3 regions of the Streptomyces chiangmaiensis genome follow, and region 2 is predicted to be linked to each of the others. Evidence: riboswitches for the same ligand, from Rfam matches in the RefSeq annotation. Region 2 holds a riboswitch; each other region holds the start of a gene.
What was found. Region 2 has a riboswitch for cobalamin ahead of VXC91_RS17830 (ribonucleoside-diphosphate reductase subunit alpha). Riboswitches for the same ligand answer to the same signal wherever they lie in the genome.
Positions count from the first base shown of each region.

Region 1: another riboswitch for cobalamin. It lies ahead of VXC91_RS25800 (CbtB domain-containing protein); the one in region 2 lies ahead of VXC91_RS17830 (ribonucleoside-diphosphate reductase subunit alpha).
Region 3: another riboswitch for cobalamin. It lies ahead of VXC91_RS10005 (cobalamin biosynthesis protein); the one in region 2 lies ahead of VXC91_RS17830 (ribonucleoside-diphosphate reductase subunit alpha).

Region 1 is NZ_JAYWVC010000104.1:1,850-7,095, reverse strand. Features, by position in the region: gene VXC91_RS25815 (alpha/beta hydrolase) at 102-632, shown strand; gene VXC91_RS25810 (histidine phosphatase family protein) at 1,025-1,606, shown strand; gene VXC91_RS25805 (CbtA family protein) at 1,704-2,456, opposite strand; gene VXC91_RS25800 (CbtB domain-containing protein) at 2,478-2,699, opposite strand; cobalamin riboswitch at 2,735-2,879, opposite strand; gene aceE (pyruvate dehydrogenase (acetyl-transferring), homodimeric type) at 4,260-5,246, shown strand, end outside.
Region 2 is NZ_JAYWVC010000053.1:21,182-26,427, reverse strand. Features, by position in the region: gene VXC91_RS17850 (GntR family transcriptional regulator) at 1-270, shown strand, start outside; gene VXC91_RS17845 (DUF3311 domain-containing protein) at 641-862, shown strand; gene mctP (monocarboxylate uptake permease MctP) at 859-2,487, shown strand; partial or broken gene VXC91_RS17835 (GNAT family N-acetyltransferase) at 2,629-2,866, shown strand; cobalamin riboswitch at 2,922-3,061, shown strand; gene VXC91_RS17830 (ribonucleoside-diphosphate reductase subunit alpha) at 3,186-5,246, shown strand, end outside.
Region 3 is NZ_JAYWVC010000022.1:196-5,441, forward strand. Features, by position in the region: gene VXC91_RS09985 (inorganic phosphate transporter) at 1-1,269, shown strand; gene VXC91_RS09990 (hypothetical protein) at 1,282-1,497, shown strand; gene VXC91_RS09995 (hypothetical protein) at 1,620-1,928, opposite strand; gene VXC91_RS10000 (DUF397 domain-containing protein) at 1,829-2,065, opposite strand; cobalamin riboswitch at 2,482-2,621, shown strand; gene VXC91_RS10005 (cobalamin biosynthesis protein) at 2,723-3,679, shown strand; gene VXC91_RS10010 (cobyric acid synthase) at 3,676-5,184, shown strand; gene cobN (cobaltochelatase subunit CobN) at 5,181-5,246, shown strand, end outside.

The DNA.
Region 1 (5,246 bases), on a different contig from region 2:
ATCGGGCCCCTCGCAAAGAGCCTTCCGCACGATCGAGCACTTAGTGTCGCGGCAGGGGCCGATGTGAATTCCGGCCGCGGAATGCGCCGCGCCGCCTTCCGATCCAAGCACGTCCTCGCCAAGGCGCCGAGATTCTCCGGCGCAAGGGATACACCGCCCGCGCCATCGCCAACCCCCTGCAAGGCCTGACGAGCGACGCACGCACGGTCGCCGGCTTCCTGCGGAGCATCCCCGGGCCCGTCGTCCTTGTGGGCCACTCCTACGGCGGCTCGGTGATCACCGACGCCGCCGCTCAGAGCGGGAACGTGAAGGCACTCGTCTACGTCGACGCCGCGGCTCCTGCCGTCGGGGAGACCACCGGGTCGCTGAGCGGTTCCACATCCGCCTTGAACGCACCGGCCGGCACGCTGTTCGACTCGGTGCCCTACGCGAACGCCCCGGCCGGAGCCAGCAATCTCTATCTCAAAAAGGCCATCTTCCTCAAGAACTTCGCCAACAGCCTGCCGGTGCAACAGGCCACAGATCTCTGGGCCTCGCAACGCGCCGCCTCGAGCGCCGCGTTCAGCACCCCTTCCAAGTACGCGGCGTGGAAGACCATTCCCTCCTGGTACTTCATCAGCGCCGTGAGATGAGAGCTCGAGCGGCGGGAGCGGTGTGACCGAGCGGCGCGAGTCGGCAGGACAGTGGTGTCCGGCCGGCCGTGCCGTCACTCGTCGCCGTCCCGGGAGGTCCGTCCGGGGTGAGCGGATGCGGGTGCGGCCTCCCTGTCGGGGCCGATGAGTGACACCATGCACGAAATGACGGCACACCCGTTTCGAAACATCACGCACGTAGCGGAACTCACCGCCGTCCTCGACCGGTCGGGCACCGTGACGACCGAGGGAGCCGTGTTCTCCGCACCCGGCCGGATCTGCCTCAGGCCGCCGAAATACCCGAGGGCGCACGGTACTTCTGGGTCGCGCGCACCATCATCCGCGGCGGTTTCGGGCACCATGCACCTCATGACAGCAGCAGGAGCGATCGCGTGACCAGCCGAGTCTTCTTCATCTCCCCCGCCATGAGCGCGTCGCTGCGGCAGACCCGCTTCGACGACGGCGGCTCGATCGATGACGGTGGGGCGGTACGGGCCCGTGCGGCGGCCGGTTCGCTTCCCCCGGCGATCCGTGTCCTCACCTCGCCCGGCGTGCGCTGCCGAGAGACGGCCGCGGCACTCGGCCTCGACGGTACGGCGACACCGGAGCTGGCGGGTCTCGATGTGGGCCGCTGGCGAGGCCGCACCCTGGAGGAGGTGGGAGCCACCGAGCCGGAGGCGGTGGGCCGCTGGCTCACCGACCCCGGCTCCGCGCCCCACGGTGGTGAGTCGGTGCAGGATCTGTGCGGGCGGATCGCACGCTGGCTGGTCACCGCGCCGGAGACGGACGGTCGTACGCTCGCCGTGGTCGAGCCGGAGGTCGTACGGGCGGCCGTCGTCCATGCACTGGACATACCGGCGGCGGCCTTCTGGCGTCTCGACGTTCCCCCGCTGACGGCGACCGAACTCAGTGGCCGGGCCGGACGCTGGAACCTGCGCCTGGGCCGTCCACTGGCCGCGCGGGACGCCGGCTAGTCCCGTGATCGCAGGGGTTCGCCGACATGGCGGTCGTGTGCGGATCGCGAGAGAGCCCCGAAGCGGTTCCAGGGGGCCCTCTCGCGTCCTGAAGGTGTCAGTGTCCGGCGGGAATTGTCCGTCCCGACGCGGCCGTCGCGGGCTTCGGATTCAGCAACCGTTCGGCCAACTCACCGAAGGCCAGCCCGAATCCGCCCCACAGGACGACCTGCATGGCCAGGGCGGAGAGCCGGAACCGCCAGAGCAGGGTCGCCGGGAAGTCCTTCGGCACCTCGTTGACGACCGGCAGGAAGGCGTACGCCAGGCCGGTCACCACGACGAACACGGCCACCGCCACAACGGTGGCGTACCAGGTGCCCAGCGAGGGCGCGAGCCGCTTGCCGAGGATGGTGGCGGCGATCGCGAGGAGCACGCTCAGCGCCATCATCAAGAAGTACAGCGTGGTCCGCTTGCCGATCGTGTCGGGGTCGCCGACCGAGGGCGGGTTCGCCGGATACTTCAGGAACGGAACGACATACACCGCGAGCAGCGCGCAGCCGGACAGCAGCAGGGCGGTCGCCCGGGGGCTGATACGGCCGACGCGGCCCAGCGCGAAGCAGAAGGCGAGCGCCGCGATACCGCCGAAGGCGACCCCGTAGAGCAGGACACCGGTGGCGAGACCGGCGGTGGACTGCAGGGATCGGGAGACGACTTCCGTCTCGTGCTCATGGGAGTGGGCGTCCTCGAAGCCGATCGCGCTGTCCACGTTCGGCTCGCCGAGGAAGTAGGCGACGACGAGGGCGAGCACGCCGGCGGCCAGGCCGGCGAGCATGCCCCGCACGAGTAGATTTCTTACCGTTGTGGAGTTCATGGGTATACGGCGCCCCTCGCGTCAGTGGCAGGGGAAGCCGAGCAGGTGGCGGGCGTCATGCACCCACTCGTGAACATCCGTGCCGCTGAACACGGAGGTGGCGCCCTGCTCGGCGCCGACGAAATAGAGCAGGATCAGCATGAGGATGCCGAAGAAGACCGCCCAGGGAGCTATCGCCTTCAGCGGCAGCGTGGCAGGAACGGTGGGGGTCGTGACTGTTGGCCGGGCGACGGACTGCGCCATGGCAGGGCCTCCTCTGGGAGTTCGCGTCCCATCTCGGTGGTGCACAGGACGACGGCCACGGGTCTGACTCACCAGAAGCCCGGGAGCGTCTGGCATACAGTGGCGCGACCGTGCCGGATTCCCACCGGCTTCCGTCGTACCGTCGTCGATATCGGACAGACCGTACCGCGTGACACAGGCACGGCCAAGACCGCGTCCACCTGGCGTGATCTTCCTCGCCGCGCGCGGCGGACCATCCGGTGACACATGGGTCAGCGATGGCGTACATCCGGCGGCGGCCTGGCGGCGACGGTGGCCGGCACATCTGTCGAAAGGTCGGCGGCCGGTGACCGCGACCGGTCGGTGAAGAGTCCCGGGCGCCACCCAGATGGGGGATCGTGTGGCGCCCGGGCGCTGCACCTGCTGGCTCTAGTCGCAGGTGGCGCGCTCCGGACACCCATCACGGGGGAGTGAGTCCATCGGCAGCCGGAACGCTGTGAACAGCTTATCAAAGTTTTGACTTCCTCCTGACTGCTATCACACCGATGGTGCAGACAGTGTGATGTATCGACGAAGCCCGTCTACACACTTGACCGACAGGGCGCATGACGTACAGCCAGTAACGCAACGAGTCGCCGGACAAGGGAAACCGGACACGGTCGATCCGCCGGTGTCACACGGAGCTCCACAGCAGGGCACGCCGCCGCAACCGAGGGTCGGACGGAGCCGCGAAGAGCATGGTGCGTATGGAGGACACGGCGTCCATCGCACTCGCGCTTCACGCGTCCTCCCCGGAGCGGGGCTGCTTCCGTCGTAGCAGCGTGGCCGAAGAGAAAACCGCAGTTCAGTCTGCTGGGCGCGGGGCACGCAGGCCGGCCCCGAGTGGCGGTGCGGAGGAGTACCCGGGTCACCGGGAGGCCACTCGACCAGGATGATCACGCTCGAGGCGTCTTCCGGGACGAGGGTCGGCTTCACGTCCAGCAGCATCGTCACCGCGGTCTTCCACAGCTCGGATCGCGGCGTGCCGTCCGTCGCACCCGTTGAGTCGTTGCTTGACACTGTGTTGCACCTCCGTGTTGTTTTCCTGCACCTATGAATGACCGTTCACCGGCAGGTCGTGAGGCCGATATGCCAAGATCTCCCGCTCGGCGGTGACGGCGTCCGTACATTCGAGGCTGGTCGGGCGGCGGCCCTCCGCACAGGGTGATCGTCCCGCGCTCAACGGCGCCGCAGTGTCGGGTGCGATGTGCGACCACTGCGCCCGGTGTCACAACAGCGGCACGAAATCGGTCGTATGTAGTGCACGTGGCTGACTTCGCCGTCACCAGGACACAAGCGGGGGCGTCGTGGCCGATGCGCGCGCCGGGCTCTTCACCCCGGAGCGAAGGAGGAACCACGCTTCTCCCCTGCCCTGGGACCCGCATCGGTCGCACGACGTTCGGTGAGTGGCTCGCGCGGCGCTGATGGGCGCCGATGCGGCGGCGGCCTGCCACGCACGCCCGTTCTTCGCGGCCACTGCAAGAACGTTTGTGCTCGCACGCCGTCCGTCCTCCCTCCCCACATTTCGACAGGAAGACCGCAATGAGTGATCCAGCTCGGCCCACAGAGTCCTCCGCGACGAGTGAGCTCGACCAGCTACCCGACCGCGATGCCGAGGAGACGAAGGAATGGCAGGCCTCACTCGACGCTGTCATCAGGCATGCGGGGCCCGAGCGCGCCGTGTACCTGCTGCGGCGGGTGCATGAGTACGCGGCCAGGTCCGGGGTCACTCTGCCCGGGCTGCTGTCCTCGGACTACATCAACACGATCCCTGCGTCGTCCCAGCCGGTCTTTCCGGGCGACATCGCCATGGAGTCCCGTATCACCGCGCTGAACCGATGGAACGCGGCTGCCATGGTGACCCGCGGTTCCCGGCTGGGTCTCGGTGGCCACATCTCGACCTACGCGTCGGCGGCATGGCTCTACGAGATCGGGTTCAATCACTTTTTCCGAGGCAAGGACGAGGACGGTTCCGGAGACCAGCTGTTTCTCCAGGGCCATGCCTCGCCCGGCATCTACGCGCGTGTGTTCCTGGAGGGACGGCTGCGCGAGGACCAGTTGGACAGTTTCCGGCGTGAGGCCGACGGTCACGGCCTGCCGTCCTACCCGCACCCTCGGCGCCTGCCGTGGCTGTGGGAGTTTCCGACCGTCTCCATGGGGCTGGGCCCGCTCGCGGCCGTCTACCAGGCCAGGTTCAACCGCTACCTGCATAACAGGGGCATCAAGGACACGTCCGGTTCGCATGTGTGGGCCTTTCTGGGCGACGGCGAGATGGACGAGCCCGAGTCGACGGCTGCGCTGCAACTCGCCGCACGCGAGGGTCTGGACAACCTCACCTTCGTCGTCAACTGCAACCTGCAGCGGCTGGACGGTCCTGTCCGGTCGAATTCCAAGATCGTGCAGGAGCTCGAGGCCCGGTTCCGTGGTGCGGGCTGGCATGTGGTGAAGACTCTCTGGGGCGAGGCCTGGGACCCGGTACTGCAGCAGGACACCGACGGATCCCTCGTCCGGCGGCTCGGTGAGGTGCCC
Region 2 (5,246 bases):
CTGCGGCGGTCGCTGGTGAAGTACACCTCCCTCTACACGGCGCTCGCGGAGGTGTACGACGTCCACCTCGCGGAGGCCGAGGAGACCATCGAGACGTCACTGGCCACCCCGCGCGAGGCCGGTCTGCTCGGCACGGACGTGGGCCTGCCGATGCTGATGCTCTCCCGGCACTCACTGGACCGGGAGGGCAACCCGGTGGAGTGGGTGCGGTCCGTGTACCGAGGGGACCGGTACAAGTTCGTGGCCAGGCTCAAGCGGCCACAGGAATGAGCCACGCGCGGTCCGGCACGGAGTGTGGCGGGGCCGCTGCCTCCGCCCCGCGGTCCTTCCGGCGCCGCACAGCGCCGAGGGAGGTCGTTACGCACCGCGAACGCCCGATGCCCCTGGGTCCCCGGATCGTCGTGCGCGGACGCATGCGCTCCCGCGCCCGGCCCTGACCTGCCCCTCCCCATTCGTGAAGATCGGCACGCCCTCGCCGCGGGGTTTCCATTTCTGTTGGAAACCGATATGCGGACGGGGGCTTCCGCTTTCCCTGCACGTCACCTACATTGCCTGCGCGTTACATCGGTGATCAGTGAGGGGACGGAACCGCTCGATGTCAAATCAGCCAGATGCGAGCAGAGCAGCGGTGGTGACGCCCATGCGCGTCGTCATCGCCCTCTGCCTCGTAGCACCCTTCGTAGCCATGCTGTGGGTCGGCTCCTATGCGAAGACCGACCCCGCCTTCATCGGCATCCCGTTCTTCTACTGGTACCAGATGCTCTGGGTGCTGATCTCCACGGCGCTGACGATGATCGCGTACAAGCTGTGGCAGCGTGACCAGCGTGCCCGCACCGGCCGGAAGGGAGGTGCGGCGGAATGAAGGACGGCGTGAACGGCGTCGCGCTCGGCGTCTGCATCTTCTTCTTCCTGGCCGTCACCGTCATGGGGTTCCTGGCGGCGCGCTGGCGCAGGGCGGAGAACGAGCACAGCCTCGACGAGTGGGGCCTCGGCGGTCGCTCGTTCGGCACCTGGGTCACCTGGTTCCTGCTCGGCGGTGACCTGTACACGGCATACACCTTCGTGGCCGTACCGGCGGTGATCTATGCGGCGGGCGCGGCGGGCTTCTTCGCGGTGCCGTACACGATCATCGTCTACCCGCTGATCTTCACGTTCCTGCCCCGCCTGTGGTCGGTGTCACATCGGCACGGATACGTGACGACCTCGGACTTCGTGCGCGGCCGCTTCGGCTCCAAGGGGCTGTCGCTGGCGGTGGCGGTGACCGGCATCCTGGCGACGATGCCCTACATCGCGCTCCAGCTGGTCGGCATTCAGGCCGTGCTGGACGTGATGGGCGTGGGCGGCGGTGAGAACACGAACTGGATCGTGAAGGACCTGCCGCTGCTGATCGCCTTCGGTGTCCTGGCGGCGTACACGTACTCCTCGGGTCTGCGGGCGCCCGCGCTGATCGCATTCGTGAAGGACACGCTGATCTACATCGTCATCGCGGTGGCGATCATCTACATACCGATCAAGCTGGGCGGCTTCGACGACATCTTCGCGAAGGCGGGCCAGGCGTTCAGCGAGGTCAACCCGGCGACGGGCAAGCCGCGTGGCGCCCTCGCACCTCCGGAGGCGGGCCAGTGGACCTACGCGACACTCGCCCTGGGCTCGGCGCTCGCGCTGTTCATGTACCCGCACTCGATCACGGCGACGCTGTCCTCGCGCAACCGTGAGGTGATCCGCCGCAACACCTCCATCCTGCCGCTGTACTCGCTGATGCTGGGCCTGCTGGCACTGCTCGGCTTCATGGCCATCGCGGCCGGTGTGAAGGTGCAGAACGGGCAGCTGGCGATCCCGCAGCTGTTCGAGAACATGTTCCCGGACTGGTTCGCCGGCGTGGCCTTCGCGGCGATCGGCATCGGCGCGCTCGTCCCGGCGGCCATCATGTCCATTGCGGCCGCGAACCTCTTCACGCGCAATATCTACAAGGACTTCATCAAGCCCGACGCCACGCCCGCGCAGGAGACCAGGGTCTCCAAGATCGTGTCGCTGCTGGTGAAGGTGGGCGCCCTGGTCTTCGTCCTCACCATGGACAAGACGGTGGCGATCAACTTCCAGCTGCTCGGCGGAATCTGGATCCTGCAGACCTTCCCGGCCCTGGTCGGCGGTCTGTTCACCCGCTGGTTCCACCGCTGGGCGCTGCTCGCGGGCTGGGCGGTCGGCATGGTGTACGGCACGGTCGCTGCGTACGGCGTCGCCTCACCCACCCAGAAGCACTTCGGCGGCTCGGCCACGGAGATCCCCGGCATCGGCGAGATCGGCTACATCGGCCTGACGGCGTTCCTGCTGAACGTCGTCGTCACGGTGGTGCTGACCTTCGTCCTGAAGGCGGTCAAGGCTCCGGAGGGTACCGACGAGACCCGGCCCGGGGACTACACGGCGGACGCGGGCGACCCGGGCGTCGAGGTGGACCTGCCGTCCGCGACTGCGGGAACGACCCACTGACCGACACGAGGACGACTCCCCAGGGCGTGGGACCGTTCCCCTGAGCGGCTCCGCCCCTGGGGGCGCCCCGCCACGTACGACCCCCAACGGGCCGCCGGCAGCTGAAATGCGGCGGCCCGTTGTCGTACCTGTCGGGCACCGCTCGCGGTCGCCCACGCCGCGCGCGGCCGGTGGCGCAGGCGAGTCGCTCGTCCGCGCGTGCGTCGACCACGCCCGGGCCACGGAGGGCTGCAAACGGATCGTGCTGTCCACCCAGCGCATCATGCACTCCGCCCATCGCCTCTACGAACGTCAGGGCTTCGTTCGTACACCCGAGCGGGACTGGAATCCCCTCCCCGATCTCGACGACATCACTCTCCTCGCCTACGCGTTGACGCTCCGAGACGAGCGCGACACAACATCTGGGGGTGGCGCCCCCGTCCGGCACAAGATGTATGCTCATGCTCGCTGTCGCCGCAGGGGAATCCGGTGCGAATCCGGAACTGTCCCGCAACGGTGTACTTGTGCGTGTCCGTCCCCCCGACGGGCGCGTGCTCGCGTCAGTCCGAGGACCTGCCGACAGTGCGCCCGGCCGGTCCGGCCCGGGCGCCCGACGTCCGGGTCTCGTGGAATGGGCCGGTGGACGCGACGCCGCGTGCGCTCGTGAGCTGCCCCCTGCCCTCCGCCAGGCCCCCGTGCCGAGCGAGGGAGAGCCCCACGTGACCATCGCGCCAGCCGATCGGGCTTCAGCGACACCGTCCACGACACCGACGGTGACCGACGGTCCCGGTGCCGCGCTGCTGCGGACCTTGACCGGGCTGACCGCCGACCTCCCCGACGCCGACCCCGCACGGGTCGCCGCCGCCGCACTGCGCGGCCGGTCCGCTCGCGGGGACTCCGAGATCGTCACGGAACTGCGCGAGTTGGCCACGGAGGCGGCCGCCGGCCTCATCTCCGAGGACCCCGCCTACTCGAAGCTGGCCGCCCGGCTGCTGACGATCGGCATCCGTGCCGAGGCCGCCTCCCAGGGCGTCACCTCCTTCACCGAGTCCGTCGCGGTGGGACACCGGGAAGGGCTCATCGCCGACCGCACCGCCGAGTTCGTACGCCTGCACGCCGATTACCTCGACGCCCTCGTCGACTCCGACGCCGACGACCGCTTCGGCTACTTCGGCCTGCGCACCCTCCACAGCCGCTATCTCCTCCGGCACCCGATCACCCGCAAGGTCATCGAGACGCCCCAGCACTTCATGCTCCGGGTCGCCTCCGGTCTCGCCGGGGACGACACCACCCGCTCGGTGGACGAAGTCGCCTCGCTCTACGGGCTCATGAGCCGCCTCGACTACCTGCCCTCCTCCCCCACGCTCTTCAACTCCGGCACGCGGCACCCGCAGATGTCGTCCTGCTACCTGCTCGATTCCCCGAAGGACGAGCTGGACTCCCTCTACGAGCGCTACCACCAGGTCGCCCGCCTGTCCAAGCACGCCGGCGGCATCGGTCTGTCGTACTCGCGCATCCGCTCCCGCGGGTCCCTCATCCGGGGCACGAACGGGCACTCCAACGGCATCGTCCCGTTCCTGAAGACCCTCGACGCCTCCGTCGCCGCCGTGAACCAGGGCGGCCGCCGCAAGGGTGCCGCCGCCGTCTATCTCGAGACCTGGCACTCCGACATCGAGGAGTTCCTGGAGTTGCGCGACAACACCGGCGAGGACGCCCGCCGCACGCACAACCTCAACCTCGCGCACTGGGTCCCGGACGAGTTCATGCGCCGGGTCGACGCCGACGGGCAGTGGTCGCTGTTCTCTCCGTCGGACGTGCCGGAGCTGGCCGACCTGTGGGGCGAGGAGTTCGATGCGGCCTACCGGGGGGCCGAGGCGGCGGGTCTGGCGAAGAAGACCATGCCCGCGCGGGATCTGTACGGCCGGATGATGCGCACCCTCGCGCAGACCGGCAACGGCTGGATGACCTTCAAGGACGCCGCCAACCGCACCGCCAACCAGACGGCCGAGCGGGGCCATGTCATCCACTCCTCCAACCTCTGCACGGAGATCCTGGAGGTCACGGACGACGGGGAGACGGCGGTCTGCAACCTGGGCTCCGTCAACCTCGGCGCGTTCGTCGGCCCCGCGAACGGCGATCTGGACTGGGAGCGGCTGGACGCCACCGTCCGCACCGCCGTCACCTTCCTCGACCGCGTCGTCGACATCAACTTCTACCCGACCGAGCAGGCGGGCCGCTCCAACGCCAAGTGGCGTCCTGTCGGCCTCGGCGTCATGGGTCTGCAAGACGTCTTCTTCCAGCTGCGTCTGCCCTTCGACTCCCCCGAGGCCAAGGCCCTCTCCACCCGGATCGCCGAGCGCATCATGCTCGCCGCGTACGAGGCCTCCGCCGACCTCGCCGAGCGCAACGGCCCGCTGCCCGCCTGGGAGAAGACCCGTACCGCCCGGGGCGTGCTGCACCCCGACCACTACGGCATTCAGCCGACCTGGCCGGAACGCTGGTCGGCCCTGCGGGAGCGGATCGCCGCCGTCGGCATGCGCAACTCGCTGCTCCTGGCCATCGCGCCGACCGCCACCATCGCCTCCATCGCGGGCGTGTACGAGTGCATCGAGCCGCAGGTCTCCAACCTCTTCAAGCGCGAGACACTGTCCGGCGAGTTCCTCCAGGTCAACTCGTATCTGGTGAAGGACCTCAAGGAGCTGGGCGTCTGGGACGCACGCACCCGTGAGGCGCTGCGCGACTCGAACGGCTCGGTGCAGGACTTCGCCTGGATCCCCGAG
Region 3 (5,246 bases), on a different contig from region 2:
ATGGAACACATCACGCTCCTCCTCGGAATCGTGATCGTCACCGCTTTCGTGTTCGATTTCACGAACGGTTTCCACGACACCGCCAACGCGATGGCGACAACCATCTCGACCGGCGCCCTGAGACCCAAGACGGCCGTGGCGATGTCCGCCGTGCTGAACCTCGTCGGCGCCTTCCTCTCCGTCGAGGTCGCCAAGACCATCTCCGGCGGCATCATCAACGAGCAGGGCATACGCGTCGAAGTGATCTTCGCGGCGCTCGTGGGCGCCATCCTGTGGAACCTGCTGACCTGGCTCCTCGGCCTGCCCTCCAGTTCCTCCCATGCCCTGTTCGGCGGTCTGATCGGCGCCGCCGTCTCCTCGGCCGGCTGGTCCGCGGTGAACGGCTCGACGATCGTCACCAAGGTCCTGATCCCCGCGGTCGCCGCACCGATCGTGGCGGGCCTCGCCGCCATGCTCGCGACGCGCCTGTCGTACGTCATCGGCAGCCGCACCGACGACAAGGCCACCGCGAAGGGCTACCGCGCCGGATCGATCGCCTCGTCCGCCCTGGTCTCCCTGGCCCACGGCACCAACGACGCCCAGAAGACGATGGGCATCATCACCCTGGCGCTGGTCACCGGCGGTGTCATCGCCCCCGGCTCCAACCCTCCCGTCTGGGTCATCGTCTCGGCCGGCCTGGCCATCGCACTCGGCACCTATTTCGGCGGCTGGCGCATCATCCGCACCCTGGGCAAGGGCCTGACCGACCTCGCGCCGCAGCAGGGCTTCGCCGCCCAGACCAGCGCGGCGACCGCGATCCTCGCCTCCTCGCACATAGGCTTCTCACTCTCCACCACCCAGGTCTGCTCCGGCGCCGTCATGGGGGCCGGCCTCGGCCGCAAGGGCGGCGTGGTCCGCTGGTCCACCGCGACCCGGATGTTCGTCGCCTGGGGCCTGACGCTCCCGGCCGCCGGCCTCGTCGGCGCGGGCGCCGAACTCCTCACCAAGCAGGGCACATGGGGCACGGTCGCCACCGGCGTGCTGCTGGTGGCCGGCGCCGGCGTCGTCCGGACGCTGTCCCGCCGCAAGCCGGTCACGGTCGACAACGTCAACGACGTCGAGACCGACTCCGCGGGTGTCGTCACGACGGCGATCGCCGCGGTGATCCCACCGCCGGCGGGCCCGGTCGTGTCGGCCGGCGCCACGACGGACGCCGCCGGCCGGCCGGCCGCCATCCCGGCCCAGAACTCAGGCCCCTCCGCGGAGCCGGCCAGCCCCGCGACGGTATAAGGAAGCACCCTCATGAACATCGACTGGGCAGCCCTCGGCTCCGTCTTCGGCGTCAGCCTCGTGGTCACCGTGGCCCTGGTGGGCCTGTTCACCCTGGGCGTCGTGAGCCTGACGAAGAAGGAATCGGCCCGGGGCGGTACGGCCGCCCTCGCGGTCACCGGCGCGTACGCCTGTTTCGCGGCGTGCGCGGCGGCGGTCGGGTACGGGATCTTTCTGATCGTCTCCTGACCCGCCACGGCTCGTCCGCCCGATCGGGCACGCATAGCTCGGCGCGGCGGTCGTCAACGCCCTCGCGGCGAACGTCGGCCGGGCCCTGCGCGGCCGCTCGGCAGCGGCACGGCCCCGGGGGATCAGCGGGTTCCCGAGCCCCGTGGACGGACCGTCGCCACAGCCCGGTCGAGAGCACGGAGACGCTCCGGGACCGGGGTGAGGCCCCACCACAGGCCCGCGCAGGACGCCGCGGCGATCGTCACCACCAACCAGACGAGGGCCCGTGCCAGGGACCCCGGGACGAGCAGTGCGGCGAGCGCGCCGACGCCCACCGCGAACATCCCTGTGGTCAGGGAGAAGAGCGCCAGCGGGGCCGCCGACGACAGCGCGGTACGCGGAGCGCGGGGACCTCCCGCGCGCGCCGAGACATCCTTGGCCCTGTCCCCCATGTGGGTCCCCTCCCGTCCTTCGGACGGACCTTCAGAAACCGTCCACTGCCGGGGTTCTCGAGTCCGGTCAGCAAACCACACCATGCGGTGCGGCGAAAGACGAGCACCGGGCCGGTGCGCCGTTTCGAGTCACGCACCAGAATGTGCGCCCCTCCAGGGCGACTTCGACACAGTCGTTGGTTTCGGCTTCCGAGTAACTGCTCTTGAGCCGGACTCGCGCCGCCCTGCCGATCACACCGACCTCCGTCTCACCGTCAGCGCACCGACCCGGCGTCCTCAGCGCAACGCCCCAGGGCGCCGTGTTTTCGCCGCTGCCGCAGGCAACAGAGGCCCGGCCGCACCAGGTTCGCCTCCCCGCGACGAATCACCCAATGCCGCTCGTCGGCGCTCTCCGCATTCTTCGTCTTTGTCTCCGCTTGTACTGCCGTCCCCTGGTCTTCCCAGGTTCCCCGCCTGGAAAGAGCGCAGAAGGCGTCGATTCGGTTGGCTGACGGCAGGTCAGCGATGTGGGCCTCAGCACACCGCAGCTTCGCAGGTCAAGAGCAAGTTGACGGGTGTTCCGGGGCGTGGTGGACTGCCGGGGCCAGTACGGCGGCAGGAGAGGAAGCCGGTGTGAGTCCGGCGCGGTCCCGCCACTGTCACCGGGGAAGAAATCCCCCGGGAGCCAGGAACTCTCACCGCCGATCTCGTCGAACCAGGGCGTGGACACCCTGAGTGAGGACATATCGCCATGAGCGGCTGCCGTTCGAGGTCCAGCAACCGGGTCCTGCCCTACCCCGCGGTCGGCTGAGCCGGTGGGTGCCGATCGCCTCTTCGCGTACGGCGCCGCCGTCGGCCTCCTCGGTGACCACCTGTTCGGCGATCCGCGCCGCGGGCATCCGGTCGCCGCGTTCGGGCGGGCCGCGGGCGCCGTGGAGCGGGTGCTGTGGCGGGACCACCGCGGGTGGGGCGCGCTGCACACCGCCGTGTGCGTGGGTGGTGCCGTGTCGCTCGCGGCCCTCACCGCGTCGGCCGTACGTCCGTCTCCCGCGGCCTCCGTCGCCCTGACCGCCGCCACCACCTGGGCCGTCGTCGGGGGGACGTCGCTCGCCCGGGAGGCCCGCACGATCGGGCGTGCGCTGGAAGCGGGCGACGTCGAGGCCGCCCGCGCACGGCTGCCCCACCTGTGCGGGCGTGATCCGCAGGCACTGGACGCCGACGGGATCGCACGGGCCGTGGTCGAGTCCGTCGCCGAGAACACCTCGGACGCCGTGGTGGGCGCGCTGGTGTGGGGCGCGGTGGGCGGGGTGCCCGGACTCGTCGGCTTCCGGGCCGTCAACACTCTCGACGCCATGGTCGGCCACACGTCGCCTCGTTACCGGCGCTACGGATGGGCCTCCGCCCGCCTCGACGATCTCGCGGGATGGCCGGGCGCACGCCTCACCGCCGCCCTCGCGGCGGCATCGGGTCCGGATCCGAGGGGAGCCGCCCGTGTCTGGCGCGCTGACGCCGCCGAGCACCCGAGCCCCAACGCCGGTCCTGTGGAGGCCTCGTTCGCGGGGGCCCTCGGGGTGCGACTGGGCGGGACGCTGTCCTACGGGGGACGGGTCGAGCACCGGCCGGTGCTGAACGGCGGGGGACGCGCGGTCCGCGTCGACGACGTCGAACGGGCCGTACGGCTCTCCCGACGCGTCACCACGCTCGCGCTCGGCGTCACGGTCGCCGGGCGGCTGCTCGGCCGAAGGTTTCTCCCGAAGGGACGTACGTCATGAACGGCGGACTGCTCGTCGCCGGCACCACCTCCGACGCGGGCAAGAGCGTCGTCACCGCGGGGATCTGCCGTTGGCTCGTACGCCAGGGCGTCAAGGTGGCGCCCTTCAAGGCGCAGAACATGTCACTCAACTCCTTCGTCACCCGCGAGGGTGCCGAGATCGGGCGGGCGCAGGCCATGCAGGCCCAGGCGTGCCGCATCGAGCCGACCGCACTGATGAACCCCGTCCTGCTCAAGCCCGGGGGCGAGCAGAGCAGTCAGGTGGTACTGCTGGGGAAGCCCGTCGGCGAGCTGAGCGCGCGCGGGTACCACGGGGGGCGGCAGCAGCTGCTCCTCGGCACCGTACTCGACTGCCTCGCCGAGTTGCGGGGCACGTATGACGCGGTGATCTGTGAGGGGGCCGGCAGTCCGGCCGAGATCAATCTGCGGCGTACCGACATCGTCAACATGGGGATCGCGCGGGGCGCGCGCCTGCCCGTGCTCATCGTGGGCGACATCGACCGCGGGGGCGTGTTCGCCTCGTTCTTCGGCACGGTCGCCCTGCTGTCGCGCGAGGACCAGGAGCTCGTCGCCGGCTTCCTGGTCAACAAGTTCCGCGGGGACGTCTCCCTGCTGGAGCCGGGGCTGGACATGCTGCATGGCCTCACCGGGCGCCGGACGTACGGGGTCCTCCCCTTCCGGCACGGACTCGGGATCGACGAGGAGGACGGGCTGAGGGTGTCCCTGCGGGGCGCCGGACGCGAGTCCGAGGTCTCCGCCCCCGTCGGTGAGGACGTGCTGCGCGTCGCCGTCTGCGCCCTCCCCCTCATGTCCAACTTCACGGACGTGGACGCCCTCGCCGCCGAACCCGGCGTCGTCGTACGGTTCGTGGACCGGCCGGAGGAACTCGCCGACGCGGATCTGGTGGTGGTCCCGGGCACGCGGGGAACCGTTCGGGCCCTCGAGTGGCTGCGCGCACGCGGGCTCGCCGACGCGCTTGTCCGCACGGCCGCCGAGGGACGCCCGACGCTCGGCATCTGCGGTGGTTTCCAGATCCTCGGCGAACACATCGAGGACGAGGTGGAAAGCCGCCGGGGCCGCGTCGACGGACTCGGAGTGCTTCCCGTCCGGGTGCGGTTCGCCCGCGAGAAGACCCTGACCCGACCGGTCGGCCAGGCCCTCGGCGAGCATGTCGAGGGCTACGAGATCCACCACGGGGTCGCCGAGGTGACCGGCGGGGAACCCTTTCTGGACGGCTGCCGGGTGGGAGCGGTGTGGGGCACCCACTGGCACGGCTCTCTCGAGTCGGACGGCTTCCGGCGGGCCTTCCTGCGCGAGGTGGCGGCCGCCGCGGGCCGCCGCTTCGTGCCGGCCCCCGGCACGTCGTTCGCCGCGCTGCGCGAGGAACAGCTCGACCGGCTCGGCGATCTGATCGAACAGCACGCCGACACGGACGCGCTCTGGCGGCTCATCGAGTCGGGCGCGCCGCAAGGACTGCCCTTCCTTCCCCCGGGAGCGCCCGCATGAGCACTGTGTTGTTGTTGTCGACGGCCGACACCGATCTCCTGGCGGCCCGTGCCTCCGGCGCG